Regions from separate parts of the Actinopolymorpha sp. B17G11 genome, predicted to be linked through region 1. Evidence: predicted binding sites of a transcription regulator. Region 1 holds the regulator's gene; the other holds the start of a gene.

The links. Region 1 encodes HrcA, which represses chaperone genes, less so after heat shock. Its sites were predicted from a motif close to TTGGCACTCGNNNNNNNCGAGTGCCAA; they were not measured.
Region 2: a site for HrcA is predicted at 12,748-12,774, ahead of groES (co-chaperone GroES). Genes of this name have one in related genera too.

What each region holds. Positions count from the first base shown of each region.
Region 1 is NZ_JBEFTW010000003.1:88,691-103,197, reverse strand. It holds gene lanL (class IV lanthionine synthetase LanL) at 1-1,492, opposite strand, end outside; gene ABN028_RS04710 (phosphotransferase) at 1,850-2,818, opposite strand; gene lepA (translation elongation factor 4) at 3,048-5,009, shown strand; gene ABN028_RS04700 (AMP-dependent synthetase/ligase) at 5,137-6,987, shown strand; gene hemW (radical SAM family heme chaperone HemW) at 7,175-8,425, shown strand; gene ABN028_RS04690 (DUF3097 domain-containing protein) at 8,465-9,346, opposite strand; gene ABN028_RS04685 (MBL fold metallo-hydrolase) at 9,367-10,221, opposite strand; gene hrcA (heat-inducible transcriptional repressor HrcA) at 10,359-11,378, shown strand; gene dnaJ (molecular chaperone DnaJ) at 11,455-12,588, shown strand; gene ABN028_RS04670 (HIT domain-containing protein) at 12,595-12,951, shown strand; gene ABN028_RS04665 (PhoH family protein) at 13,150-14,184, shown strand; gene ybeY (rRNA maturation RNase YbeY) at 14,334-14,507, shown strand, end outside.
Region 2 is NZ_JBEFTW010000035.1:69,154-83,660, forward strand. It holds gene ABN028_RS28045 (efflux RND transporter permease subunit) at 1-1,468, shown strand, start outside; gene ABN028_RS28050 (class I SAM-dependent methyltransferase) at 1,513-2,085, opposite strand; gene ABN028_RS28055 (GuaB3 family IMP dehydrogenase-related protein) at 2,223-3,329, opposite strand; gene guaB (IMP dehydrogenase) at 3,388-4,908, opposite strand; gene ABN028_RS28065 (MFS transporter) at 4,999-6,213, opposite strand; gene ABN028_RS28070 (hypothetical protein) at 6,457-6,921, shown strand; gene ABN028_RS28075 (YbaB/EbfC family nucleoid-associated protein) at 7,102-7,905, shown strand; gene ABN028_RS28080 (hypothetical protein) at 7,972-8,328, shown strand; gene ABN028_RS28085 (hypothetical protein) at 8,345-9,388, shown strand; gene ABN028_RS28090 (hypothetical protein) at 9,390-9,983, shown strand; gene ABN028_RS28095 (hypothetical protein) at 9,980-10,441, shown strand; gene groL (chaperonin GroEL) at 10,515-12,131, opposite strand; gene groES (co-chaperone GroES) at 12,292-12,588, opposite strand; gene ABN028_RS28110 (class I SAM-dependent methyltransferase) at 12,819-14,135, shown strand; gene ABN028_RS28115 (glutathione S-transferase family protein) at 14,265-14,507, shown strand, end outside.

The DNA.
Region 1 (14,507 bases):
CCCTGATGTCACTGTCTGGCGGTACCGCGGCGGCATCCCGCAAGTGGTCGAGCCCGTCGCTGACCAACTGCGCGACCGTGGGCAGGCGAACGCCGGAGTGACCGCCTGCCCCGGTGGACCGCCGCTCGGGCGACGCGAGGTACTTCTCCACCCGCGACAGGCTCCACCGGCAGTCGGGCGCCGTGGCGAGGAGGCCGAGGAGCGGTGGCGCGACGACCGCCGCCGACGGGTGGTCCCGCGCCACGACCGAGAGCCAGGCCGCCAGCCGGTCCCGGATCGGCCGGTCAGCGGGTACGTCGAGAGGCAGGTCGGGTTCGGTTCCGGTGGCGAGCAGGAAGAACAGCGCGCCGAGGCTCCACAGGTCCTCGGCGACGGTCGCGGTGAGCGATCCGTCCACGCCAGCCACCTGGCGCGGGTCACGGCACTCGGGTGCCAGGTAGCTGGAGGGCCAGGGAGGCGGAGCCGGCTGCCCCGCGGGGACGGCGGCCTCCAGGTCGACGAGCGTCAACGCCCCGTTGGGTGCCACGAGCACGCTGCCCGGGCTCAGGTTCCGGAGCACGATGCCTGCGGCGTGGACGCCGGCGACGAGCGCGACCAGCCGCCGCGCCATCAGCAAGATGTGACCGGTCGGATTGACGACCGCTTCGCGGTGAGTCGCGTGTACCCAGTCGAGGAACGGCCGCCCCGGCGGGTGCTCGGTGGTGAGGAACCGGTCGCCGTCCTGGTCGAACACCTCGAACACCCGGGGGACCGGCACCTCACCGGCGAGGTGCCGCAGGGCCGCCGCTTCGAGCTGGAGGCGTTCACGCGCGTCGGCACCGGTGTGGTCGCCGCCGGCGTGCGCGCGGGCGTGCTTGACGAGTACCTCGCGATCGTTCGTACGGTCGAGGGCGAGATAGCGGCCACCGGTGACGGTCTGGTCGAGGGTCCGCCGCAGGACGAACCGCCCGTGCAGCACCGTCCCCGGCTGGATGTGCGGGATCGCATGGACCGGCGACGGAGGACCGAGCGCTGCCACCGCGTCGAGGTCGACCGGACGCAGGACGCCGTCATCGTCGAGGTCGTACGCATCCTCGAAGCGGCCATAGCGGTAGTGCACGAGGCTACTGGAGCGGACGGGGCGATCGGCCAGGATCCGCGGGCCGGGGAGCCCAGCGGTCGCGGCATGGAGTGCGGTCGCGAGGTGGGGGGCTTCCGCGTCGTCGTGGGGATACACGGTGAGGAACCTGCCGCTGACCCGTGGGTCACAGTCCCCGCCGGTCAGCCAGCCAACGGCGTCGGTGCTCACGGCGAACCGGAAGGCCACGCGATGCTCGCGGAGTACCGGGAGGGCGTGGGCGAGCACGGAGGTCGCCGAGGCCGGTGTCGCCGACAGGTGGAGCAACCAGCCGTGGGTCCGCACCTGGTGGCCAGGTGGCGCGACGGCACACCACCGCGGGTCGATGCGGAAGTCCCAGTCGCCCTCGCCAAGGAGTTCACGGACGGGGTGCACGAGGTCGGTGGACCCGGGCTCATTCGCGCAGCCGGACGCGTTCGGGACGCCAGGGCGGTCCGAGCGGGATGATGTGGTTGGGCCGGTGGATGTGGTTGGGCCGGTGGATGTGGTTGGGCCGGTGGATGTGGTTGGGCACGTTGACGTGGTGCGGCCGGTAGCTGCATGCCGGAAGGTCGCCGTGCCGTGGCCGGTCAAGGCGTTGAGGGCACGCTGGACCGCTTCCGCTGTTCCCCCCACCGAGACCCCCTGCCGCGCGGACCTGCACAATGCGTACGCATATCACTACCAAGCGCGCACAACTGCGCGCAAGCCCGCCCGGATCTCGACGCGGCAACGAATGCTTGCGGACCGTCGTCAGGACATGCGTCGGCGGATCCACGCCGTCAGGGCATCGGCCACCACGCGCTGGTAGTCACGGATCGTCGGCAGCCCCGGTGGAACCGGTGCCCGGGACCTTTCCGTGAGAGCGCCCGTCACGGTGGCGAGGAGGGCGGTGACGTCGAGCGGATCCGCGTCCCTGGTGCAGGGGTGCCGGCTGAGCAGGTCGTCGACGTCGACGCTCGAACCGCTGATCACGAGGTCGAGTGCTGCGAGCGCGGTGTCGACCCAGCGGGCGCCTCGTGCCGCCCACGCCCAGTCGACGAAGACGACTCCCGTACCGGTGATGAGTACGTTGTCGGCGCGGATGTCCCAGTGCACGAGGGACTCGCCGACAACGGCGGCCCGGGCCCGCTGCTGGTACTCCCGCAGCAGGTCGAGGCGTGCCACCGCCCACGGGTCGAGGTCGGCGGGCGGCGACTCCTGAAGAACGGCCCAGCCGCCACGGAAGATGCCGGCGTCGCTCAGGTCCGGGGCCTCGGGCCAGGGTGTCGGCGTGAGCGCCGCCGTGAGATCGGCGAGAGCGCCGAACACGAGGTCGGTGTCCTCAGCCGTCCAGGGGTGCGCCGGCTCCCGCCCCTCGATGTCGTCGAAGAGCAGGGCGATCCAGTCGCCGTCGTCGTAGGCCGACCGCATACGCGGCGTCCACGGCAACGCGGGCACGGCCTCCATCGTCGTGCGCTCCCGACGCAGCAGGCCCGGGCTGTCGGGGTTGAGTGCACCACCCACGGCCTTGACGAATCCGCGCCGCCCGTCGGCGGTCACCAGCCGGGCCGCCGCGCCGGGGGAGAAGCCACCGCTCTGGGTCGACGCGGAGACGACCGGGGATCCGAGCTCGCGCTCGACCCACCGGCGGACCGGGGCGGGTACCTCGTCGAAGGAGATCCGCACGCCAGCTGCCCGGGTCGGAGCAGCGGAAGGATTGGTGCCCGGCAGGGAGGACATCCGTCGATGCTGACAAACCCCGCCGGACGCCGACAACGCATTTCTCGGTCGACGCGCGTCGTCGGCCAGCACAGTGTCGGTTGATCGAGGCGATTCCGGGCCGCCTGCAGCCGACCTGTCCGATTCGTCCAGTGTCGATCATCGCCGAAGCACGCCGTGAGCGCCGGGCCCGTTGTCCGGGCATGGGATGATGAGGAGCGACCCCCATCCACACTCGAATGGACCGTCCGTGCCCGCTGCTTCTCTGCCTTCCAGGTCCGGGCCAGTTCCCGGCACCATCCCGCAGCCCGGCGAGACCGATCCGGCGCTCATCCGGAACTTCTGCATCATCGCCCACATCGACCACGGCAAGTCGACGCTGGCCGACCGGATGCTCCAGCTCACCGGCGTGGTCGAAGGGCGGGCCATGCGGGCGCAGTACCTCGACCGGATGGACATCGAGCGTGAGCGCGGGATCACGATCAAGAGCCAGGCCGTACGCCTGCCGTTCCGGGCGAGTGCGGGTGCCCACGCGGACACGTCGTACGTCCTGAACCTCATCGACACGCCCGGCCACGTGGACTTCACCTACGAGGTGTCGCGGTCGCTCGCCGCCTGCGAGGGTGCGGTGCTGCTGGTCGACGCCGCGCAGGGGATCGAGGCGCAGACGCTGGCGAACCTCTATCTCGCCCTCGACGCCGACCTGCACATCATCCCGGTGCTCAACAAGATCGACCTGCCGTCGGCGCAGCCGGACAAGTACGCCGCGGAACTCGCCGGCATCATCGGCTGCGACGAGAGCGACGTGCTGCGGGTCTCCGCCAAGACCGGCGAAGGTGTCGAGCACCTCCTCAACGAGATCGTCGCCCAGGTGCCGCAGCCGAAGGGCGACGCCGACGCGCCGCCCCGGGCGCTGATCTTCGACTCGGTCTACGACACCTACCGCGGAGTCGTCACCTACATCCGCGTGATCGACGGCAGCATCGCCAACCGCGAGCGGGTCCTGATGATGTCGACGAGAGCGTCCCACGAAACCCTCGAGGTCGGCGTCATCTCGCCCGAGCCGAAGAAGTCACCGTCGCTCGGCGTCGGAGAGGTCGGCTACATCATGACCGGGGTGAAGGAGGTGCGGCAGTCCCGTGTCGGTGACACGGTGACGGTCACGAGCAACCCCGCGACGAAGGCGCTCGCCGGGTACCGCCACCCCAACCCGATGGTCTATGCCGGCCTCTACCCGGTCGACGGCGACGAGTACACCGACCTGCGCGAGGCACTCGACAAGCTGCAGCTCAACGACGCCGCTCTGCTGTACGAACCGGAGACCTCCGGCGCGCTGGGCTTCGGCTTCCGCTGCGGCTTCCTCGGCCTGCTGCACATGGAGATCGTCCGCGAACGCCTGGAACGCGAGTTCGACCTCGACCTCATCTCGACCGCCCCCAACGTCGTCTACCGCGTGGTCATGGAGGACGGCAGCGAGCACGTCGTGACCAACCCGAGTGAGTTCCCGTCGGGTGTGGGGGTGACGTCGAAGCAGGGGGCGGCGCCGAAGGGCAAGGTGGCAGAGGTGCACGAGCCGGTCGTGCGGGCGACGATCCTCACGCCGGCCGACTTCATCGGCGCGGTGATGGAGCTGTGCCAGTCGCGGCGGGGACAGCTGCAGGGCATGGACTACCTGTCGGCGGACCGGGTGGAGATGCGCTACACCCTGCCGCTGGCGGAGATCGTCTTCGACTTCTTCGATGCCCTGAAGAGCAAGACCCGCGGGTACGCCTCCCTCGACTACGAACCCACCGGTCAGCAGGCCGCCGACCTGGTGAAGGTCGACATCCTGCTCCAGGGCGAGACCGTCGACGCCTTCAGCGCGATCGTCCACAAGGACAAGGCCTATTCCTACGGCGTCACGATGGCCCAGAAGCTCCGTGAGCTGATCCCGCGGCAGCAGTTCGAGGTGCCGATCCAGGCGGCGGTCGGGTCGCGGATCATCGCCCGTGAGACCATCCGGGCCATCCGCAAGGACGTTCTGGCGAAGTGCTACGGCGGTGACATCACCCGCAAGCGCAAGCTGCTCGAACGCCAGAAAGAGGGCAAGAAGCGGATGAAGATGGTCGGCCGGGTGGAGGTTCCTCAGGAGGCGTTCGTCGCCGCCCTGTCGACCACGGACGGTCCCGGGTCGGGTTCGGCCAAGGCAGGGTCGAGTTCCGGCAAGAAATAGGCCTCAGCCTGGCTATTCTGTGCCGAACGTGCCACAGCCCGGTGCCACTCACTACGGTGGAGTGAGCCCGCTCGGGGCCGTCGGACGAGCCATCGGTACGACTGCGGAATTGAGGCGGAGGCCTGCGATGACCAGTGACCTGATCTGGGGTACGAATCCAGCCCAGCCTGACCAGTCGAAGGTCGACGACCGCGCGCCCACGGTCGCGCGGATGATCCTCGACCGGATCGCGAGCACGCCCGAGGAGGAGGCCTACCGATACCCGGTCGGTGACCGCTGGGAGTCCGCGACCTGGCAGCAGACCGGTGACCGCGTACGGCGGCTGGCCGCCGGCCTCATCGCGCTGGGCATCCAGCCGGAGGAGCGGGTGGCGATCGCCGCCGCCACGAGCTACGAGTGGATCCTGGCCGACTTCGCGATCATGTGTGCCGGCGCCGCGACGACGACCATCTATCCCACGACCACCTCCAGCGAGGTGGCGTACATCCTCGGCGACTCGCGCAGCCGGGTCGTCTTCGCCGAGGACGACGAGCAGGTCAAGAAGGTTCGCGAGCATCGCTCGGAACTGTCCGAGCTGACGACGATCGTGACGTTCGCCGGAACTGCCGACGAGGGCGACGACGTGATCACCCTCGCCGACCTGGAGGAGCGGGGCAAGGACTTCCTCGCCGAGCACCCGACCGCCATCGACGAGGCCGCGGCCGCGATCGGTCCGGACAGCCTGGCGACCCTGATCTACACGTCCGGAACGACCGGCAAGCCCAAGGGGGTCCGGCTGACCCACGACTGCTGGACCTATGAGGGCGCCGCAGTCGACGCCGTGCAGATCCTGCGCCCTGACGATCTGCAGTACCTCTGGCTTCCCCTTGCCCATTCGTTCGGCAAGGTGCTCTTGACGGCGCAGCTGCAGATCGGGTTCCCGACGGCGGTCGACGGCCGGGTCGACAAGATCATCGAGAACCTCGCCATCGTCCGACCGACCTTCGTGGGCGCCGCACCACGGATCTTCGAGAAGGCCCATGGCCGGATCGTGTCGACGGTGGAGCAGGAGGGCGGTATCAAGGCCAAGCTCTTCGCCTGGGCGTTCGACGTCGGCCGCAAGGTGTCGGCGCTGCGCCAGCAGGGCAAGGAGCCCTCGGGGCTGCTCGCCGTGCAGTACACACTGGCCGACCGGCTGGTGTTCAGCAAGATCCAGCAACGCTTCGGTGGGCGGCTGCGCTTCTTCGTATCCGGTGCGGCCGCGTTGAGCCGCGACATCGCGGAGTGGTTCCACGCGGCGGGCATCCTCATCGTGGAGGGCTACGGCCTGACCGAGACCAGTGCGGCGACGTGTGTCAACCTGCCGGGCAGGTTCAAGTTCGGCACGGTCGGGCCGGCGTTCCCGGGAACCCAGCTGCGCATCGCCCACGACGGCGAGGTTCTGGTCAAGGGGCCAGGCGTGATGCGGGGTTACCACAACATGCCGGAGCTGTCCGACGAGGTTCTCGACGCCGACGGCTGGTTCCACACCGGGGACATCGGCCAGCTCGAGGAGGGCGGGGTCCTTCGCATCACCGACCGGAAGAAGGACCTGTTCAAGACCTCTGGTGGGAAGTACATCGCGCCCCAGCTCATCGAGGCGGCGTTCAAGGCACTCTGCCCCTATGCCAGCCAGATCGTCGTCCACGGGGAGAACCGCAACTTCACCTCAGCGCTGGTGACCCTCGATCCCGACGCGATCGTGGGCTGGGCGGCCGAGAACGGGCTCGAAGGGCGGGCGTACGCCGAGATCGTCGGCTCCGACACCGCACGGGCGATGGTGCAGGGCTACATCGACCAACTCAACGCCAAGCTCAACCGGTGGGAGACCATCAAGCAGTTCGCGATCCTCGACCATGACCTCACCGTCGAGGACGGTGAGATGACGCCGAGCCTGAAGCTTCGCCGCAAGGCCGTCGAGACCCGCTACGCCGAGATCCTCGACTCCTTCTACGCCTGAGGCCCGGCACCTCCTGAGGTCCGCCAGTCCCGCCGTCGCCGTACGCGGGGAATGATCACGCTTACGTGAACATTCCCCACAATGCGCGGCAAATTCGACATGCATCGTGGGGACTTGGCATGCATCGTCCGGGCTGTCGGCCGCACCGATGGCCGTCGAAGGTGACCGGACGACGGACAATGGGTGGGTGCCTTCCACATTGCCCGACGGCGATCCGGCTCCCGCGGACGGAGCTCTTCCGGCGCCCGCCCTCGCGGAGATCACCGCGCGACCGTTCGGGATCTACGTTCACGTGCCGTTCTGCGCGACCCGGTGCGGTTACTGCGACTTCAACACCTACACGGCCGACGAGCTCGGAACGGCGCCCGGTGCCTCCCGCACGTCGTACGCCGACGCGGCGATCAACGAGGTCCGGCTTGCGCGCAAGGTCCTCGGTGATGCCGAGGTTCCCGTCTCGACCGTCTTCGTGGGAGGCGGCACGCCGACCCTCCTCCCGCCGGAGGACCTCGGCCGGGTCCTGCGGAGCGTCGACGCCGAGTTCGGCCTCGCCTCCGACGCCGAGGTGACGACCGAAGCCAACCCCGAGTCGGTCGACGATTCCTCCCTCGAACGCCTGCGTACGCAGGGATTCACCCGGATCTCGTTCGGCATGCAGAGTGCCCGTCCACACGTGCTCGCGACGCTCGACCGGCAGCACACACCCGGCCGCCCAGAAGAGTGCGTCGCCGACGCACGAACCGCGGGATTCGCACACGTCAACCTCGACCTCATCTACGGCACGCCGGGCGAGAGTGACGACGACTGGCAAGCCACCCTTGACGCGGCCGTCGCCGCCGGTGCCGACCACATCTCGGCGTACTCCCTCATCATCGAAGAGGGCACCCGGATGGCCGGCCAGATCCGCCGTGGTGTGCTCGCCGCCACGGACGATGACGTCCTGGCCGACCGCTACCTGCAAGCCGACGAAACCCTCAGCAGGGCAGGCTTGTCGTGGTACGAGGTGTCGAACTGGGCATGGTCTGACGACGCCCGCTGCCGCCACAATCTCCTCTACTGGACCGGCGGCAACTGGTGGGGCGTCGGCCCCGGCGCGCACAGCCACGTCGGCGGGGTCCGCTGGTGGAACGTCAAGCATCCCTTGACATACGCCGAACGCCTCGCCGCCGCCGCGAGCCCCGCGCACGCCCGCGAAACCCTCGACCCGGCCGACCGGAGGGTCGAACGGATCATGCTGGAACTCCGCCTCGCAGCCGGCCTCGCCCTCGACGTCCTCGGACCAGAAGGCGTCGAGGCCGCCCAGCGGGCAGCCGGTGACGACCTGCTGGAGGCCTCAGCTCTGGCGGCCGGTCGCGCCGTGCTCACCAGTCGAGGTCGCCTCCTTGCCGACGCGGTCGTACGCGATCTGCTGGGGTGGAGCACAGAGCCTGCCCGCACCTGACGACCGCCACCGGCGACGTGCCCGGTTTCTGCGCGGTGATCACGAACCAGCGTCCGCCGGACCGCCCACGGTCACGAAGTCGATGAGCTGCTCCACCGGGCCCAACAGCGCCGGCTCGAGGTCGCGGTAGGTCCGGACACCTCCCAGGATCCGTCGCCAGGCCTGCGCGATGTCCGCCTGCTCGGCATGCGGCCACCCCAGCGCCGCGCAGATCCCGTGCTTCCAGGGTGTCGCCCGCGGAATCCGTGGCCAGGCGTCGAGCCCCAGCCGCTCTGGGCGTACGGCCTGCCAGATGTCCACGAACGGATGTCCGACGACGAGCACGTACGCACCGAACGGCCCGGCCGCCACCTCCGCGGCGATCCGGCTCTCCTTGCTGCCAGGCACCAGATGGTCGACGAGGACGCCGAGCCGCTGGTCGGCATCGGGCGCGAACTCGGTGACCACACTCGCGAGGTCGTCGACTCCTTCGAGGTACTCCACCGCGACGCCTTCGATCCGCAGGTCGTCGCCCCAGACCTTCTCGACCAACTCGGCGTCGTGGCGGCCCTCGACGTAGATCCGGCTCGCCCGGGCGACGCGGGCCCGCGCACCCGAGACCGCGATCGACCCTGACGCCGTGCGCCGTGGTCCACCCGCCGCCGAGCCTCCCGTGGCCGGCGGACGCAGAACGACCGGCCGCCCTTCCAGCAGGAACCCGGGCCCGTACGGATAGCTTCGCCGGGCACCGAACCGGTCCTCCAGCACCACGAGTGTGCGTTCGATGTCGACGACGGCGCCGCAGAAGCCGGTCGTCGCGTCCTCGACCACCATGTCGGGCTCGACGGCGACGTCGACCGAGCGTCCGCGCTTCGGCGCCCGCCAGTCGCTCTCGAGAACGTCAGGTCCGTAACGGTCAGCGGGAGGTGAGGATCCGGCCATGGAGAGCGAGGGTAGCCGCCTCACACGAGCGGCAGTGTCCGCCGTCCGCGAGTGTCGCGCAGTTGTGCGTACCCCCGCCGGATCGCCTCGGCCAAAGCCTCCCGCGACCATGGCCACTCGGCTGCCTCCCATGCCCGCTCGATCGGCACCCGTTCCTCGACCAGGCGGCGGATCGTCCCGGCGACGCCCACGAGGTCGCCGCGCTGCTCCCCGACGTACGCATGGTCCACGACCGTGCCATGCCCGGGCACGACCGCTGTCCGCGTCGTCAACAGTCCCGCCACCACGTCGAGCGTCGCACCCCACTCGAGCGGGTACGAGTCGTCGCCGTACGACGGCGGGCCGGACTCCTCGACGAGATCTCCCACGTAGACCACGTCGGCGTCGGGAACCCGGACCACGACGTCGCCGTCGGTGTGGCCGCGTCCCGGATGCACGAGCTCCACCACCCGGTCGCCGAGATCGGCCATCGCGACCGACGCGAAGGTCCGTCCCGGCGGCACCACCTCCAGTGCGGCCATCTCCGTGGCCCATTCGGCGGACCGCGCCGAGAGCTCCGCACGCACGCCGTCGGCCCGCGCCTCGAGCATCGCGGGCACGGACTCGTGGCCGTAGATCACCGCGTCGGCGAACCGGGCGTTGCCGAAGCAGTGATCGAAGTGCCAGTGGGTGTCGACCACCCAGCGCACCGGCGCGCGGGAGAGGCGACGCAGGTCAGCGCGCAACTCGTCGGCTTCGCCCAGGCTTGCCCGGGTGTCGACCAGCAGGATGCCGTCGGCACCCACGACCGCCCCGATCGTGAGGTCGTACGACGGGTAGCGGCGGGCGAAGCAGCCCGGCCCGACCTCGGTCCATCCGTGCGTGTTCGTGTCCACGATCCACAGCCTCGCATCCGCTCAGGACGCACATTCGGGGCCTCTCCCCGTAGACTGGCACTCGGGTTCGGGGAGTGCCAGGCACATGCCGCTGCCCCGCCCTCAGGTCAACCGTGACGCGAGGAGGTGCGGGCTCCATGCTCGACGAACGCAAGCTGGCCGTCCTCCGCGCCATCGTCGAGGACTACGTGCACACCGAGGAGCCGGTCGGTTCCAAGGCGCTTGTCGACCGGCACCACCTGGGCGTTTCCTCCGCGACGGTCCGCAACGACATGGCCGCGCTGGAGGACGAGGGCTACATCGCCCAGCCGCACACGAGCGCTGGCCGGATCCCGACGGACAAGGGCTACCGGCTGTTCGTCGACCGGCTGAGCACGATCAAGCCGATGTCTGGCGCGGAGCGCAGGGCGATCTCGACGTTCCTCGAGGGCGCGGTCGATCTGGACGATGTCGTCAACCGGACCGTACGCCTGCTCTCCCAGCTCACCCGCCAGGTCGCGGTCGTGCAGTACCCCACCTTGTCCCGGTCGACCGTCCGCCATGTCGAGTTGGTGCTGCTGTCCACCACCCGGCTGCTGATCGTCCTCATCACCAGCACGGGCCGGGTCGAGCAGCGTGTCGTCGACGTCGGCAAGGCCCCTGAAGACGCGCTGCTGGGCGATGTCCGGGCCCGCCTCAACGCTGCGGTCATGGGGGCGCGGCTCGCCGAGGTGCAGTCGCTCGTGGTCGACCTGCCTGAGGCGTTCGCGCCCGACGACCAGCCGATCGTCGCCAGCATCGTGTCGGCGTTCCTCGAGACCCTCGTCGAACGCCCGGAGGAACGCATCGCGGTCAGTGGCACCGCCAACCTGATCCCGCTCGGGCACGAGTTCCACTCCTCGATCCGGCCGGTACTCGAGGCGCTGGAGGAGCACGTCGTGCTGTTGCGGCTCCTCGGCGAGTCGACCGCTCCCGCCCGCCTCACGGTCCGGATCGGGCACGAGAACCCCTACGCTGAGCTGGCCGCCGCCTCCGTTGTCGCGACCGGCTATGGTCCTGGGGACGAGACACTCGCCCACCTGGGTGTCGTCGGACCCACCCGGATGGACTATCCGGGCACGATGGGTGCGGTCCGGGCGGTCGCCAGATATGTCAGTCAGATCCTCGCTGAGGAATAGCTTCTCAAAGAGGCAGCGGGGTCTTAAGGAAGATGAGTCCCAAGGGAATGAGTCAGTGCAAGAGGCCACCCACAGCATGAGCCAGGACTATTACGAACTCCTCGGAGTCGGGCGCGACGCGTCCGCGGAGGAGATCAAGAAGGCCTACCGCCGGCTGGCGCGCACCCTGCACCCTGACGTCAACCCGGATCCGGAGACCCACGAGCGTTTCAAGGAGGTCACCCGCGCCTACGAGGTCCTGTCGGACCCGAAGAAGCGTGAGGTCTACGACCTGGGGGGCGATCCGCTCGGTGCGGCTGGACAAGGTGCGGGATTCGGGCAGGGTTTCTCGTTCACCGACATCATGGACGCGTTCTTCGGCGGCACGACCGCCCGCGGGCCGCGACCCCGGACCCGCCGTGGCCAGGACGCGCTCCTGCGCCTCTCGGTCGATCTGGCCGAGGCGGTGTACGGCGCCGTCAAGGAGGTCCAGGTCGACACGGCCGTCGTCTGCGGGAGCTGTTCGGGCAGGGGCGCTGCCCCAGGCACGACACCCACCAGCTGCTCGGTCTGCGAGGGTCGCGGTGAGATCAGCTCCGTCCAACGGTCCTTCCTCGGCCAGGTCATGACGAGCCGGCCGTGCCCCCGCTGCCAGGGGTTCGGCACGATCATCCCCACCCCGTGCCCTGAGTGCGCGGGGGAGGGCCGGGTGCTGTCCCGGCGTACCCTCGCCGTCCGGATCCCCGCCGGCGTCGACGACGGCACCCGGATCCAGCTGGCCGGCCAGGGTGAGGTGGGCCCCGGCGGCGGTCCCGCCGGCGACCTGTATGTCGAGATCCAGGTCGCCCCGCACGAGGTGTGGACCCGGCGCGCCGCCGACCTGCACTGCTCGGTGACGCTGCCCATGACGGCCGCGGCGCTCGGCACGACGATCTCGCTGGAGACGCTCGACAACGACACCGTCGAGGTCGACGTCAAGCCTGGCACGCAGTCCGGGCAGCGCCTGGTCGTCACCGGTCGAGGCGTACCTCATCTGTCCGGTTCGCATCGCGGTGACCTGGTCGTCCACGTCGTCGTGGAGACGCCGACGAAGCTCGACGCGGCACAGCGAGACCTGCTCACCGAGCTCGCCAGGCTACGGGACGAGGAGAAGGCGACCGGCCAGTTCTCGTCCGAACGTCGAGGCGTCTTCTCGCGGATCCGGGACGCCTTCAACGACAGGGGTGTCTGAACCGCCGTGGCACAACGATCAGCCGACTGTGTGTTCTGCGGCATCGTCGCCGGCACGATCCCGTCGGCACAGGTCCGTGAGACCGACCGGACCCTCGCCTTCCGCGACGTGAGCCCCCAGGCACCCGTCCACGTACTGGTCGTTCCCAAGGACCACTACGCCGACGTGGCCGAAGTCGTGGCCGCCGCTCCCCACCTGCTCCGGCTGCTGCTCGAGGAGTGTGTGGCGGTCGCCAGGGACGAGGGGATCGCCGACGACGGCTACCGGATCGCCCTCAACACCGGCGAGCAGGGTGGTCAGGGGGTCGCGCACTGCCACGCCCACGTTCTCGGGGGACGGCAGATGGCTGGTCAGCTGGGCTAGAAGAGCGCCCGTCGGCGGCGGGGGCCCGGGCCGTTGGCGGCGGAAGATCGCGTCGGATCGCCCCGGATCGGGAAAGTACGGAAGAAATACCCGTCCGCATCCGGTCCCGCGCGGGCTACCATGACTGTCGATTCACCGGCCAGGAGCCGGGTGTCAGCACGTTGGGACTACGGAGGAGAGGGCCGACCAAGGCCGCCCATGGGCAAGATCACCCCGTCACAGACCAAGATCGTCGTACCGTCGAGCATCTCCATGGTGAGCCTGCTCGGGCCGCGTGATGAGTTCCTCCGGGTCGCTGAGAAGGAGTTCGACGCCGAGATCCACGTCCGCGGCAACGAGATCACCGTGGTCGCGGAGCCTGACGAGCGGATCCTCGTCGAGCAGCTGTTCGACGAGCTGGTGGCCGTCGTCCGCTCCGGCCACGGCCTCACCTCCGACGCGGTCGAACGCAGCATCGCGATGCTCCGGGCCCGCGAGTCCGAACGTCCGGCCGACGTCCTGACGCTCAACATTCTGTCCAACCGCGGCAAGACGATCCGGCCGAAGACGCTCGGCCAGAAGCACTACGTCGACGCGATCGACGAGCACACCGTGGTGTTCTCGGTCGGTCCGGCCGGAACCGGCAAGACCTACCTCGCGATGGCGAAGGCGGTCCAGGCGCTGCAGGCCAAGCAGGTCAACCGGATCATCCTCACCCGCCCGGCGGTCGAGGCGGGGGAGCGGCTCGGGTTCCTCCCAGGCACCCTGTCGGAGAAGATCGACCCGTACCTCCGGCCGCTCTACGACGCGCTGCACGACATGATCGACCCCGACTCGATCCCGCGGCTGCTCACGGCCGGGACGATCGAGGTCGCGCCCCTGGCGTACATGCGTGGGCGCACCCTGAATGACGCGTTCATCATCCTCGACGAGGCGCAGAACACCTCGCCGGAGCAGATGAAGATGTTCCTCACCCGGCTCGGGTTCGGATCGAAGATGGTCGTCACCGGCGACATCACCCAGATCGACCTGCCGGGTGGCGGCACCTACTCCGGACTGAAGGTGGTGCGGGAGATCCTGACCGGTCTCGACGATGTGCACTTCTGCTCGTTGACCAGCCAGGATGTCGTACGCCACAAGCTGGTCGGACGGATCGTCGCGGCCTACGACGCCTACGAAGGGCGGAGCGAGTCCGACACCGCCGCCCGTCCGGTCGACGTACGCCGGCGGAAGCCCGGACCTCTGCGGCCCTGAGGGGACCTGGACGGACCCGTGCTGACGAACCCAGCCGACGAACGCGAGCTGAGGCGACGACCTGACGACCGGAGGAAACCGTACGGGCCCGTCAGCCGTCTCTTTCCCACCTGAGATCGACATCATCGAGGCATTTGCGTGAACCTTCCATGAGCATCGACATCGCCAACGAATCCGGCATCGACGTCAACGAACGCGAGCTCGCCCGGCTGGCCCGGTTCGCCCTCGACCGGATGCGGGTGCACCCCCAGGCCGAGCTGTCGGTCGTCCTCGTCGACGAGAAGACGATGGCCGAGCATCACCTGCGCTGGATGGACGAGCCG
Region 2 (14,507 bases), on a different contig from region 1:
CGCTCAGGTCGGGCAGGCCGTCCGCCAGGCGTTCGAGGGACAGCGGGCCGGCACGGTCCTACTGGACTCCACCTCCCACGACGTGCTGCTCTACACCGGGGCCGAGCCTGAGACGCTGCGCGAACTGCGGGCGCTGCGGGTCCAGACGCCGATGGGTTCGTCCGTACGACTGGACGACGTGGCCACCGTCTCCGAGGTGGACCGCCCGGCGCAGCTCACCCGGATCGACGGCGAACGCAGCGCCACCGTGAGCGCCACGCCCACCGGGTCCGACGTCGGCAAGGTCACCACCGACCTGCGGGCGGCGTTGGACAAGCTGGACCTTCCCGCCGGTGCGTCGTACCGGCTCGGCGGGGTCAGCGCCGACCAGGGCGAGGCTTTCGCGCAGCTGGGAATAGCACTCCTGGCGGCGATCGCGATCGTGTTCATGGTCATGGTGGCGACGTTCCGCAGCATCGTGCAGCCGCTGATCCTGCTGGTGTCGGTACCGTTCGCGGCGACCGGCGCCCTGGGTGCGCTGCTGCTGACCGACACCGCACTCGGGGTACCCGCCCTCATCGGTCTGCTCATGCTGGTGGGGATCGTGGTCACCAACGCGATCGTGCTGATCGACCTCATCAACCAGTACCGGAACCCGAGGCCGGCACCCGAAGGCGGGGAACCCCAGCCCGGCATGAGCGTGCGCGACGCCGTGATCGAGGGTGGACGGCGACGGCTGCGACCGATCCTGATGACGGCACTGGCGACCATCTGCGCGCTGGTCCCGATGTCGCTCGGGCTGACCGGTGGCGGGGTGTTCATCTCCCGACCGCTCGCGCTCGTGGTGATCGGCGGGTTGATCAGCTCGACGCTGCTCACCCTGGTCCTGGTGCCCACGCTCTACACGATCGTGGAGGGCTACAAGGAGCGCCGGGCACTGCGCCGCGAGGCTCGCCGGAGGCGGGCGCGGGCGAGGGCCGGCGACAGCGGCGAGGTGCCCGCGAGCACCACGCAGACCGGCCGGGCGGGGAGCGGATCGGCAGGCAGCGGACCGGGAGGCAGCGGACCGGGAGAGCCCGGACGGGGGTCTCCCGACGGACCGGACACGAAGGCGCCTGGCCAACCGTTGCCGGCCGGTATCGCCGCTCACCGCGCCGCTACCGCTCGCCCCGCTCAGGACGCCGGCAACGGCATCCACCCGAGCGACGCTCCACCCTCCGGATGGCCCCTGGGTACGCAGGAGAGGTCGCCGATCGGAACGGCTCCACCGACCGGATCACCTCAGCCTGCCGGAACCACCCGGCCCACCGCGACCGCGCAGCTCCCGCTCGGCGGTCCCGCGGATGGCGCGGCGCCCGCGTCGGCGACCAGTTCGGTGGCCACGCCTCTGGGCGTCGTCCAGGTCGAGGTCTTCGTCCGCGCCGTACGGGACGAGGACACCACCGACCCGTCGCCGACGACCGCTCCCACGTCCTCGGACGAGCGCTGAGGTAGGGCTGAGACCCGCCTGATCAGCGCTGCGGCGCGGACCGGTCAGGGACGGCGACCGCGGAAGCGCACGCCGTCTCCCCGCGGGGCGAGGTCCACGACCACGTCGGTGAATCCGGCCGCGGTCAGTCGGGCCGGCAGCAGGTCCGGAGCCAGGGTGTTCATGGTGTCGCCGATGTGCAGGAGACGGAAGCGCAGGCTGGGCTGACTGTCGCAGCCGGCGAGGACGCCGCCAGGACGCAGCACCCGGAACGCCTCGGCGAAGATCCGGTCCTGCTGGGCCTCGGTCGGCACGTGGTGCAGCATCGTGAAGCACACCACCGCCGAGTATGCCTCGTCCGGGAGTGGCATAGCGGCCCCGTCAGCGTGCACGATCCGCGCCCGGTCTCCGTACTCCCGCTCGAGTAGTCGCGCCGTGTCGGCATCGACCTCGACCGCGGTGAGGTTCGGCACCCGGTCCACGAGCACGCGCAGGTTCGCGCCGTAGCCAGGGCCGATCTCGACCACGTCCGAGCCGAGCTCGACGTCGGCGAGTGCCCACGGGAGGAGTTCGTCCTCGACGGCCTTCGCCCATTTCGCACTGCTGCACAGGCGGCGGTGCGCCCAGTTCATCGGCATGAGGAGACGCTAGGCCGATCTGAGGATGGCCGCTACATCCCGGGAGCCGCGCGGCGAGCCGGTGGCCGGCCAGCCGGCCCGGCTGCACCAGGTGGCGAGGCTCGCCGATCGACGTGAGGAACGGCCGACGACCTACGTCACTGGACGACGACCTCGATCCGCTGGAACTCCTTCACCTCGGTGTAGCCGGTCGTCGCCATCGCGCGACGCAGGGCACCCACGAGGTTCATGGTTCCGTCGGAGATCCTGGACGGCCCGAAGAGGATCTCCTCCAGGGTCCCGATCGTGCCCACCTCGACCCGGGCGCCGCGAGGCAGCTCGCCGTGGTGCGCCTCCATGCCCCAGTGGAACCCGCGGCCCGGCGCCTCCTCGGCCCGCGCGAGCGGCGAACCCAGCATCACCGCGTCCGCACCGCAGGCGATCGCCTTCGCGATGTCGCCGGAACGCCCGACCGAACCGTCGGCGATGACGTGCACATAGCGGCCGCCGGACTCGTCGAGATAGTCCGCCCGCGCCGCGGCGACGTCGGCGACCGCGGACGCCATCGGCACCGCCACTCCCAGCACCGAGCGGGTGGTGTGCGCCGCGCCGCCGCCGAAACCGACCAGCACCCCGGCCGCGCCGGTACGCATGAGGTAGAGCGCGGCCTTGTAGGTGGCACAGCCGCCCACGATCACCGGGACGTCCAGCTCGTAGATGAACTGCGTGAGGTTGAGCGGCTCGGTCTGGTGCGAGACGTGCTCCGCCGAGACGGTGGTCCCCCGGATCACGAAGATGTCGACGCCCGCGTCGATCACCGTCTTCCACAGCTGCTTGGTGCGCGACGGCGAGAGGGCGCCCGCCACCGTGACCCCTGCGTCGCGGATCTCGGCCAGCCGGGCGGTGATGAGGTCGGGCTTGATCGGTTCGGCGTACAACTCCTGCATGCGGCGGGTCGCCGACACCGCGTCGAGCGCGACGATCTCGCCCAGCAGGGGCTGCGGATCGTCGTACCGTGTCCACAACCCTTCGAGGTTGAGCACGCCGAGGCCGCCGCGCTGGCCGAGCGCGATCGCGGTCGCCGGCGACATCACCGAGTCCATCGGCGCCGCGACGACCGGCATCTGGAACTGGTACGCGTCGATCTGCCAGGTCGTCGACACCTCTTCGGGATCGCGGGTGCGCCGGCTCGGCACGATCGCGATGTCGTCGAAGGAGTACGCCCGGCGACCGCGTTTGCCACGGCCGATCTCGATCTCTGTCACCCCGGCATTGTTTCGTACGGCTCATTGCCGCGCGCGAGCCGCCTCCCCCGGGACCGGCTCAGCGTCCCGGGTAGTTGGGTGCCTCCACCGTCATCTGCACGTCGTGCGGGTGGCTCTCCTTGAGACCGGCGGACGTGATCCGGACAAACCGTCCACGCTCCTGCAGTTCCGGCACCGTCCTCGCACCGACGTAGAACATCGAGTGCCGCAGCCCGCCGACAAGCTGGTGCGCGACGGCCGAGAGCGGACCGCGGAACGGCACCTGACCCTCGATGCCCTGCGGCACGAGCTTGTCGTCGGAGGCCACGTCCGCCTGGAAGTAGCGGTCCTTGGAGTACGACTGGTTCTTGCCGCGCGAGCTCATCGCCCCGAGCGAGCCCATGCCGCGATACGACTTGTACTGCTTGCCGTTGATGAACACCAGGTCGCCCGGGCTCTCCTCGCAGCCGGCCAGCAGCGAACCGATCATCACCGAGTCGGCGCCGGCGACGAGAGCCTTGCCGATGTCGCCGGAGTACTGCAGGCCGCCGTCGGCGATCACCGGGACGCCGGCAGGACGGGCCACGACGGCCGCTTCGTAGACGGCGGTGACCTGGGGGGCGCCGACACCCGCCACCACGCGGGTGGTGCAGATCGAACCGGGTCCGACGCCGACGCGTACGCCGTCAGCGCCGGCCTCGACGATCGCCTGCGCGCCCTCGCGCGTCGCGACGTTGCCGCCGATGACGTCCACGTCGCTTGCCGACGGCTCGGCCTTCAACGCCCGGATCATGTCGACGACACCGGAGGTGTGGCCATGTGCGGTGTCGACGACGAGCAGGTCCACGCCGGCCTCGACGAGTGCCATCGCGCGCTTCCAGCCGTCACCGAAGAAGCCGACGGCGGCGCCGACGCGGAGCCGGCCGGCGTCGTCCTTGGTCGCGAGGGGGAACTGCTCGCGCTTGACGAAGTCCTTGACGGTGATGAGCCCCTGCAGGCGGCCTGCCTCGTCGACGAGCGGCAACTTCTCGACCTTGTGCCGGCGCAGGAGCGTCATCGCCTCCGGTGCGGAGATCCTGACCTGACCGGTCACGAGCGGCATCGCGGTCATCACGTCACGGACGAGGCGGGACTTGTCGGTCTCGAAGCGCATGTCGCGGTTGGTGACGATCCCGAGGAGTTGCTGGTCGGGGGCGACGACGGGTACGCCGGAGATGCGGTACTGCCCGCAGAGCGCGTCGGCCTCCCCGATCGTCGCGTCCGGTCCGATCGTGATCGGCTGGGCGACCATGCCCGCCTCGGACCGCTTGACGAGATCGACCTGCTGAGCTTGTTCCTCGATCGAGAGGTTGCGGTGCAGGACGCCGATCCCGCCCTGGCGCGCCATCGCGATCGCCATCCGGGCCTCGGTCACGGTGTCCATGGGGCTGGAGAGCAGCGGAATGGCGACGCTGATCCGGCGCGAGATTCGGCTGGTGGTGTCGATATCGCTGGGAATGACGTCGGAGGCGCCAGGCAGCAGCAGGACGTCGTCGTAGGTGAGGCCGATCATGGCGAAAGGGTCGGGGACGCCGGCGTCATGCCGGGGGGTGAGGTCCATGCTTCCTCCGGTCGCGAACGTCTCCTCATGCTAGTCGACCGATGGGGAGGAAGGTCGCCAGGCTCGCGGGGTCTGACGACAGGTGGTCGGCTAACCAGCCGGCGGCGAACCAGACGCGGCGACCCGGCGTGGAGACGGCACATAGTGGGGTATCCAGTGCCCCATCACCACCGCGCCGATCAGTCCCAGGCCTCCGACGAGCAACACGGCGGGGCCGAGCGACACGGCGGCACTTACCGCGCCGATCATCAGCGGTCCGGTGCTGGAGCCGATGTCGGCACAGAGTCGCCACGTACCAAGGAATGTCGTACGCCCCACCGAGGGCGACAGGTCGGCACCGAGCGTCATGATGATCCCGCTGCCGATGCCGTTGCCGACCCCCATGATCATCGCGACGCCGAACAGAGCGGCTCCGGTCGTGGTGAGCGGCAGCAGGAGGTGAGCGATCCCGAGCACCACCATCGAGGGCACGGCGACCCAGGCCCGGCCGATCCGGTCCATGACCTTGCCCGCCGGATAGAACAGCAGCATGTCCACGGCCCCGGCGGCACCGAAGATCAAACTGGTGGTGGCGGCGTCGAGGCCGATGTGCTCGGCCCACAGCGGGATGACGGCCTGCCGGGACGCCCTGACGGCGCCGACGAGTACCGTCCCGACGCCGAGCGTCCGCAGGACGGGCAGGTGGGCGCGGGCCATGCCGACCGTGCCCAGGTGGGTCTTCGCTGGCCGTGCACCGTTGCGGCCCGCGGGCTCGGGAAGGGTGATCAACGCGACGGCCGCCACGGCCACGGCGACGATGTGCAGTCCGTACGGCCCGTCGGTGTGGGCGAGGTGCACCGTGCCCGCACCGAGGAACGGCCCGATGAACATGCCGATCCGATGGACGCCGCCCAGGGTCGACAGCGCACGTGCCCGCAGGTGGAACGGCACGACCTCGGTGAGGTACGCCTGTCGCGCGAGCCCCCACACCGCTCCCGCGAATCCGGTGCAGCCGATGGCGACACCGAGCATCCAGACCGACGTCGCGACGATGCAGACGACCAGCGCGCACACGAGGAGGACGGCCGCCGCGAGCATCGCCTTGCGTTCGCCGATCCTGCCCGCAAGAGCACCCGCCGGAAGGTCGCCGAGTAGCTGACCGATTCCCGCGAGGGCGACGACGAGGCTCGCGACCCCCACCGAGGCGCCCAGGTCGAGTGCCGAGAGGGCGATGATCGGCGCCATGGCGCCCTGGCCGACGCCGTAGAGCAGCGACGGTAGGTACACCCCTAGCCCGAATGAGCGGAGGGTGACCTGTTCTGACATCAGACCAATGGTGACGTATCCGCCGCCTTGTTCGGGTTGGGCGCCCACCATGCGGACCGGACCGCTGGCCAATGCGGGCGGTACACGTGGGTTGCGTACGCCTGTGGTGGGCATGTCCTTTGTCAGCCGGTCCAACAAGGCCGCCGTCTCTCCGGTGTGCGACCGGCCGCCGAACTGACGGGACCCGGAGCGACGGGCGGGGCCGGAGACCACGTGCCCTGCCCAGCAGTACGAGGAGCAGCGATGAGTCAGGACCAGATGCCGACACCCGAGTGGGACCAGTTGATCGCTGAGCGCGGCGGCAGGGGACCGACCGAGTTCGAGGGGCATGACACCTGGGACGACTCGGAGGAGGCGCGTCAGGCGTACGACCGTGGGGTGGCCGAGGCGAAGGCGACGCAGGCCGCGTTCTGGGGCCGTGCCGAGGAGCCCGTCGCGGCGCCTGCTGCCGCCGTGGATCCTGCTCCGACCGAACGCGCCCCCACCGACCGTGTTCCGACCGAACGCGCCCCCACCGACCGTGTTCCGACCGACCGTGCCGGGGCGGATCTCGCGTCGGCGGGGCCTCCTGCCAGCGGCTCAGGCTCCGCTACGACCGGCACGAAGGGCACCAGGCCGAACGGGTCGGCCGGCGCCGGCCCGAAAGCGACCCGGTCGACCCGGACCAAGCCGGCAGCCGCCAAGGGTGCCGCCGAGCACACGCCCTGACCCGGAGCGCACAAGGACTCCGTGCACGGGGGTGCCGTCCACATGACCACGACACCGGGCAGGCGTCGGCCGTAGCGTGCCCTCGGCACGAACGTTATCCACAGCGTCCCGAGCACGTATCCACAGCTCTCAGGGCAGGTGGCGATTCGCCCGACTTGTCCTGCACTACGCTGCCTGCCCGTGAATGGTCCCGCCGAATCCGCACGTACGACCGGCGACGCTCACCGGCTCGCCGAACTCCTGGCCGGTGCCAGCGTCACGCACCCCTCCACCGACCACACGGTGACGGTCACCGTGGCGCCCGGCAACACGGTGACGTCGATCGAACTCCAGCACCAGGCCCGTAGACACACCGCCGCGGAGCTTGGCGAGCTGATCGTGGAGACCCTCAGGGCCGCGCACTCCCGCATCAACGACGAGCTGTCCGCGTCGGCGCGCGAGTGGGGTCCGATGGCGGAGGACGCCCTCGCAGCCGTCCTGGGCAAGCCGTCCTCAGCTGCGACGGCCAGCGCCATCCCCGATCCGCCTGGCCTCGACGAGCTCGCGGCCGGCGTCGATGAGTCGGAGGGGTGGGACGACCTCACCCCCGAGGAGTGGGACTTCATCCGTCGGCACGGGATGGAGGACGAACTCCACGCGGCCCGCGAGGGCTTCGCCAAGCTTCAACGAGACGCCGAGCAGCGGATGGCGGCGTACGCCGGTGTCCAGGAGCAGATGGCGGGCCAGTCGGCGACGGCGACGACTCCGGACGGCGCGATCGAGGTCACCGTGCAGAACGGCGTCGGCGTGACCCGCATCGACATCAGCGACAGGATCCTCCGGCACGGTCCGTCCAGGGTCGGGCCGATGGTGCTGGCGACCATTCAGCAAGCGACGGCGAACCTGGCGCTGGGAATGGCCGGTATTGCGCAGGCGTACGTGGGTTCGCAGATGGACATGCGCGGCCTGGTCGAGCGATACCAACCCGACGACGACACGCAGTGAAGGCGACCACCAGCCGACTGGCAACGTCGGACGGCTGGAACCGACGAGAACTGGCGGTGAATGGGCATGGGTGGCGGAGGCGGAGGCGCGGAATACAGCGCCGCGGAAATCGCCGAGGTCAAGCAGAAGTTGGAAGGGCTCAACAAGAACGCCGCGGGCATCATGCAACTGGCGAGCGACACAGCGCCGGAGATGAAGGTCTGGGGCCTGGTCGGCATGATCACCGGGGCGGCCTTCCTCTACTGGAAGGTCGCTGGTGAGGACACCCTCGAACACCTGAAGATGATGGGCGAGTCGCTGCAGGACAACGTCCTGCGCGTCGACGCCGCAGGGAAGACATACAGAGCCACCGAGGACGGCATCACCCAGGCTCTCACGCAACTCGAGGGCGCGCTCGACGACACCGGCATGCCAGGATTCTGAGGATAGTGGGCGCGAGATGACGACGAACGACACCGACAGCGACGTCACCAACGACACGGGCGCCAACGCAGACACCGGCACCTGGCGGCTCGACAACAACCAGGTGGACAAGATCCCCTTCGCCGGCCAGGGAGTGGGCATCTGGAAGTCCGGGGACAAGTTCCTCGACGACCCAGGCGCCAACTGGTCCGAAGTCGCCAGCATCGGCGGGTCGGTCGCGGGCATGGCGGGCAGCGTCATGGCGATCGGCGCCGACCCGCTGAACTGGCTGATCAGCCAGGGCCTCGGGTTCCTCATCGACTGGATTCAGCCGCTGCAGGACGCGATCGGCTATGTCACCGGCAACCCCGAGCGCATGGACGCGGACATGGCCAAGTGGGCCCGCGTCCAGAACGCCCTCGTGCCCCTCTCCGGCGAGGTTCGCGACGCCGCCAATGCCGGACTGGTGACCTGGGAAGGTGAAGCCGCCAATGCCGCCAAGACCAAGCTCAACGACTTCGCCGACGGCGTGCTGGGCGTCGCCAACGACGTCAAGCTGATCCAGGCGATCATGGGTGTCGCCAAGATGCTCATGGAGCTCGCCTACAACTTCGTCCTCGGCCTGATCGCCGACTTCGTCGAGTGGCTGATCATGGTCTGGATTCCGGCGCTGGCCTCTGCGCCGGTCACGTTCGGCGCCTCGACCGCAGCGGCCGGGACAGCGACGGCCGTCCGGGCGGCGTCGACCGGCAGCCGGGCGACAAGGTTCATCGCAAAGGTCAACCAGATCCTCTTCAAGCTCAAGAACATCCTCTACAAGCTCAGGCAGTCCGGCATGGAGAACGCCCTCCGGAAGTTCCAGAAGAGAGATGGCGGCCGGTACGCCGGCTACAAGAGCGCCGGCGACGTCGTCAGGGACTTCGCCACCGACGGGAACAGGGTCTTCAGCCCCTCGAGCCCTGGCAGCTGGGGCGGCATTGCGGGCGGGACCACCCAAGCTGGCGACAATGTCACCGACTGGGTGTTGAGCGACGACCGTCAGTCCGACGAGGACATCGAACGCAAGCTTGGTGGTGAATGACGTGAGCGCCGCTCCTGACGACGTTCTGACCACCTACCCGGGAACGCCTTACGACGTGCGGGCACCGAACTCCGATGACCAACTCCTGCTTCCGGCAGGTCATGGCGCCGTCGCGATCGAAGCCTGGTGCCCACGCTCGGAACAGAACGCCGCTCTGCCGATCATCGGTGTCGACGGGAAGCCCGCGACGCATGGCTTCGGTCGTGCCCTCATCGTCGTTCCGGCGGGAGAACGGTTGATCGAGGTGCAGGAGGGTCGGCCGCGCCAAACCACACAGCTGACGATCGCTGAGGGCCAGGTCACCGAGTTCGAGTACTCCCCCGTCCTGAAACCGACCCGTGGTCGCCAACAGGATGGCAAACGGTCGCCAGCGAGGACCCCTGGGCACGCCTTCCAGGCATGGATGTCCTTGGCGATCGGGGTCGTCTCGGTGGTCTGGATCGTCTTCTTCGTCGGCATCACGTGGTACGGAGGCGTACCGGCGGTGGGCGCACTCGGCGCACTCCTGGGTCTCTACGGGATGTGGGTCGGCTATTCGGGCTGGAAGGGCAGCCAACGACCCAAGCGGTCACAGAAGCGGAAGGGGACGCGATGACGCTGCCGCCGACCGAACCGACGCCGCCCGCGGTACTCGTCGACCAGAAGCGCGGGTCGTCCTACCCTGACCTGCCGCAGGGGTGGGGCGCGGTCGAGGTCACGTTCGACTTCGACAGCCTGATCGCCGTGGAGGAGAACGGCACACTCATCGCGGAGAGTCCCAACTGGGGCACCTGGGTCGACCCGCCGACGATCACCATCGACGGCAACGAACGCCGGGCCAGCTGGTCGGTCTGGGCGTACCCGCTGCCCGCCGGGCCGCACACCGTGCGATTCGGAACGCCTGGCTTCGCCGAGCGCAGGGTCGAGATCGCGGCCGGCCAGATCGCCCGGATCAAGTACCACGCCGATATTGCGTTCCACAAGGACAAGGCCGACGACATTCTCGGTGGTCCCGTCCGGGAGACGACCGCCACCGTGAAGGTTCGCGCCCTCAAGTCTCGTCCGGCGCCCTGACGCTGAACCTCAACCAGTCAACGGAGAAGGGGCCCCTCCGCGCAGGAGAGGCCCCTTCTGTACTTCTCGCCGATCAGTGGCCGTGGCCGTGGCCCGCACCCGCGGGTGCCGGCTCAGGCTCCTCGGGCTTGTCGACGACGAGCGTCTCCGTGGTGAGGAGCATGGCCGCGATCGACGCCGCGTTCGCGAGCGCCGAGCGGGTCACCTTCACCGGGTCGATGACGCCCTGTGCGGTCAGGTCGCCGTATTCGCCGGTCGCGGCGTTGTAGCCCTTGCCCTTGCCCGCCTCGCGCACCTTCTCCACGACGACGTAGCCCTGGGCACCAGCGTTCTCGGCGATCCACCGCAGCGGCTCCAGCACCGCAGCGCGGACGAGATCGACACCGATCTTCTCGTCACCGTTGGCCGACACCTTGTCGAGAGCGACGGCCGCGTGGACGAGGGCGGCGCCACCGCCGGTGACGATGCCCTCCTCGATCGCGGCACGGGTAGCGGAGACCGCGTCCTCGATCCGGTGCTTCTTCTCCTTCAGCTCCACCTCGGTGGCGGCGCCGACCTTGATCACACAGACACCACCGGCGAGCTTGGCGAGCCGCTCCTGGAGCTTCTCGCGGTCCCAGTCGGAGTCGGTCTGGTCGATCTCGGCCTTGATCCGCGCGACCCGGGCCGCCACGTCGTCGGCGGAACCGCCGCCGTCGACGATCGTCGTGTCGTCCTTGGTGACGACGACCCGGCGGGCGGTACCCAGGACCTCGAGCCCCACCTGGTCGAGCTTGAGGCCGAGCTCGGGCGCCACCAGCTGGCCGCCGGTGAGCGTCGCGATGTCCTCGAGCATCGCCTTGCGGCGGTCGCCGAATCCGGGCGCCTTGACGGCGACCGAGTTGAAGATGCCGCGGATCTTGTTGACGACGAGCGTCGCGAGCGCCTCGCCCTCGACGTCCTCGGAGATGATCACCAGCGGCTTGCTCGCCTGGACGACCTTCTCCAGCAGCGGCAGGAGGTCGGCCATCGAGGAGATCTTGCCCTGGTTGATCAGGATGTACGGATCCTCGATGACAGCTTCCTGGCGCTCGGCGTCGGTCACGAAGTTCGGGGAGATGAACCCCTTGTCGAACTGCATGCCCTCGGTGAGCTCGAGCTCGGTGCCCAGAGTGTTGGACTCCTCGACGGTGATCACACCGTCCTTGCCCACCTTGTCGAACGCTTCGGCGATGAGCTGCCCGATCGTCTTGTCCTGGGCCGAGATCGCGGCCACGTGGGCCATCTCGTCCTTGGTGTCGACGGACTTGGCCTGCTCGAGGAGCTCGGTGTTGATCGCCTCGACGGCAGCATCGATGCCCTTCTTGAGCGACATCGGGTTGGCGCCGGCGGCGACGGCCCGGAGGCCGACGTGGACCATCGCCTGCGCCAGCACCGTCGCCGTCGTGGTGCCGTCACCGGCGATGTCGTTGGTCTTCGTCGCAACTTCCTTGACGAGCTGGGCGCCGAGGTTCTCGAACGGGTCCTCGAGCTCCACCTCACGGGCGACCGTGACGCCATCGTTGGTGATGGTCGGTGCGCCCCACTTCTTGTCGATGACGACGTTGCGGCCGCGTGGCCCAAGCGTCACCTTCACGGTGTTCGCGAGAGCGTCGACGCCGCGCTCCAGGGCGCGCCGCGCGTTCTCGTCGAACTCCAGGATCTTCGGCATGGGTATGTGTGTCCTTCCACGACACCGCCCCGGCGCCCCGGTATGTGGAGGCCGCCGGGGCGGTGTCAGTCGTCAGGTCATCGGTTGGTTGCTGGTCTTGACTTCGGGGTCGACAGGTTGTGTTGCGACGACCCCACGCGCGTGAGTCCGCGACCTGGTGTCACTTGGTGACGACAGCGAGGACGTCACGAGCCGAGAGGATCAGCAGATCCTCGCCGCTGTACTTGACCTCGGTGCCGCCGTACTTGCTGAAGATCACCTTGTCGCCGACGCTGACGTCGAGCGGGATGCGCTTGCCGTTGTCGTCGATGCGACCAGGCCCGACCGCGAGGACTTCACCCTCCTGGGGCTTCTCCTTCGCGGTGTCGGGGATCACGAGTCCCGACGCCGTCGTCTCTTCGGCGTCCAGCGCCTTGACGACGATCCGGTCCTCGAGTGGCTTGATGGAGACCGACACTTGTTGACCTCCCCCTTCACGGGATGTCACGGGTGGCTGTGCTTTCACCTATGGCGCGACGTGTGGCGAGCCGTCGTCGCGGGTGCCGGCCGCCTCGTCGCGGGCTTGTTGGTTGGCACCCTAAGGTCGAGAGTGCCAACTCAGAATCTAGGCGGTCTCTTAGCACTCGGTCAACCCGAGTGCCAGATGGCGTGGCGTGTCGCGTCCCGGATCGCGGAAGGAGTGTCCTCGTGGATCTCCAGACGTTCCGGGATCTGCTCACGCCAGCCGGCCGTGATCTCCTCGCGGAAGCGTGCACGGCGTACGAGGAACACACAGCGGTCGCGCTCGGGACCCGGCTGCGGCGCTGCCATCCCCCCGACCTGGTGGCGGCGGCGATGACGCAGGCCGCGCTTCGGCGGCGTGCCCAGGTCAAGTGGGGCGAGGACGCGGGCAGGATGTTCTTCACCCGGGACGGCCTGGAGCAGGCGACGACCGGCGCGGTGGCGGCGTACCGGGCCGGGCGCATTGTCGATGCCGACTGCCGCCTGGACCCTCCGGAGACGATCGCTCCGGAAACGACAGGGCCGCCAAGCCCCGAGTCGTCCCCGGAACGTGGTGCCCGGATCGTCGACCTCTGCTGCGGCATCGGCGGGGACCTGATCGCCCTCGCCCGGGCCGGCGTCCAGGTCACCGGCGTCGACACGGACCCGCTGACAGTGGCCATCGCCCGCGCCAACCTCGCCGAGCTGGACCTGGCCGGGCACGCGTCGGTCGAGCAGGCGGATGCGCGGGAGGTGGACCGTGCGGCGTACTCCGCAGCAGTGGCGGACCCGGCCCGGCGCTCTCTTCGCGGGCGGATCTTCGACTCTGCGGACTATTCGCCGCCGTGGTCGTTCGTCGAGGAGCTGCTGCGGGGCGACGCCTGCGTGAAGACCGCGCCGATCATCCCGCACCGGCTGATCCCGGCCGGCGTCGAAGCGGAGTGGATCAGCGTCGGCGGTGAGGTGAAGGAGGCCGCCCTGTGGGCAGGGCGGCTGCGGACCGGGGTCGGCGACCGCCGCCGTGCGACCGTCCTCCCGGCGGGCGGAGTGCCGGCGGGTGAGGCCGGCGAGTGGGCGGGGCAGACAGGCGGGTGGGCCGACCGGGTGACGATGACCGATGCCGATGACCCCGGAGGCGCGCCAGTCTCGCCTCCGCTGGCGTACCTCTATGAACCCGACGGCGCGGTCATCCGCGCCGGGCTCGTCACTGGCGTCGCTCCCCTGGTCGACGGATCCCTGCTGCATCCGAAGATCGCCTATCTCACGTCTGACCAGCTGGTGTCGACGCCCTTCGCGTCCGCCTACCGGGTCGTCGCCGTCCTTCCGTACGACCTGAAGGTGTTGAAGCGTGAGCTCCGGGACCGTGAGGTCGGGAACCTCACGGTGAAGAAGCGGGGAGTCGACGTCGACCCGCAGACGCTGCGCAAACGGCTGGGAGTCCGCGGACCCGGTGCGGCCACGGTCGTCGTCACCCGCAGCGAGCAGGGCACACTCGCCCTGCTCGTCGACCCGACCCCCGCGTGAGGGGCACCTTCAGCCAACACGCCTCGGCATCAAGGGCACGTCCGGCAAAAGCGGCGCCGCCGCGTGGACCCGTCACACGACCGAGGTCCGGGAGGGACTAACGAGGCGGCCGGTGGCGTTTTCGTCGCTATGAGCTCCACGCAGGAATCGCAGGACGCCGCGTACGCGAGTCCGGTCGATTACGATGCATATGGCACGTATTCGGTCAAGGACGCCAAATTCGGCGAGGACGGCTTCGAGCGGCCACTCGACCTCTATCCGTTCCGCGGCCGGCTGAGTTCCGACGGGTCCACCGAGTATCCGGCCGAGGCGGGCCGCTACCACCTGTACCTCGCCTGGAGCTGTCCATGGGCACAGCGTGCGGCCATCGTG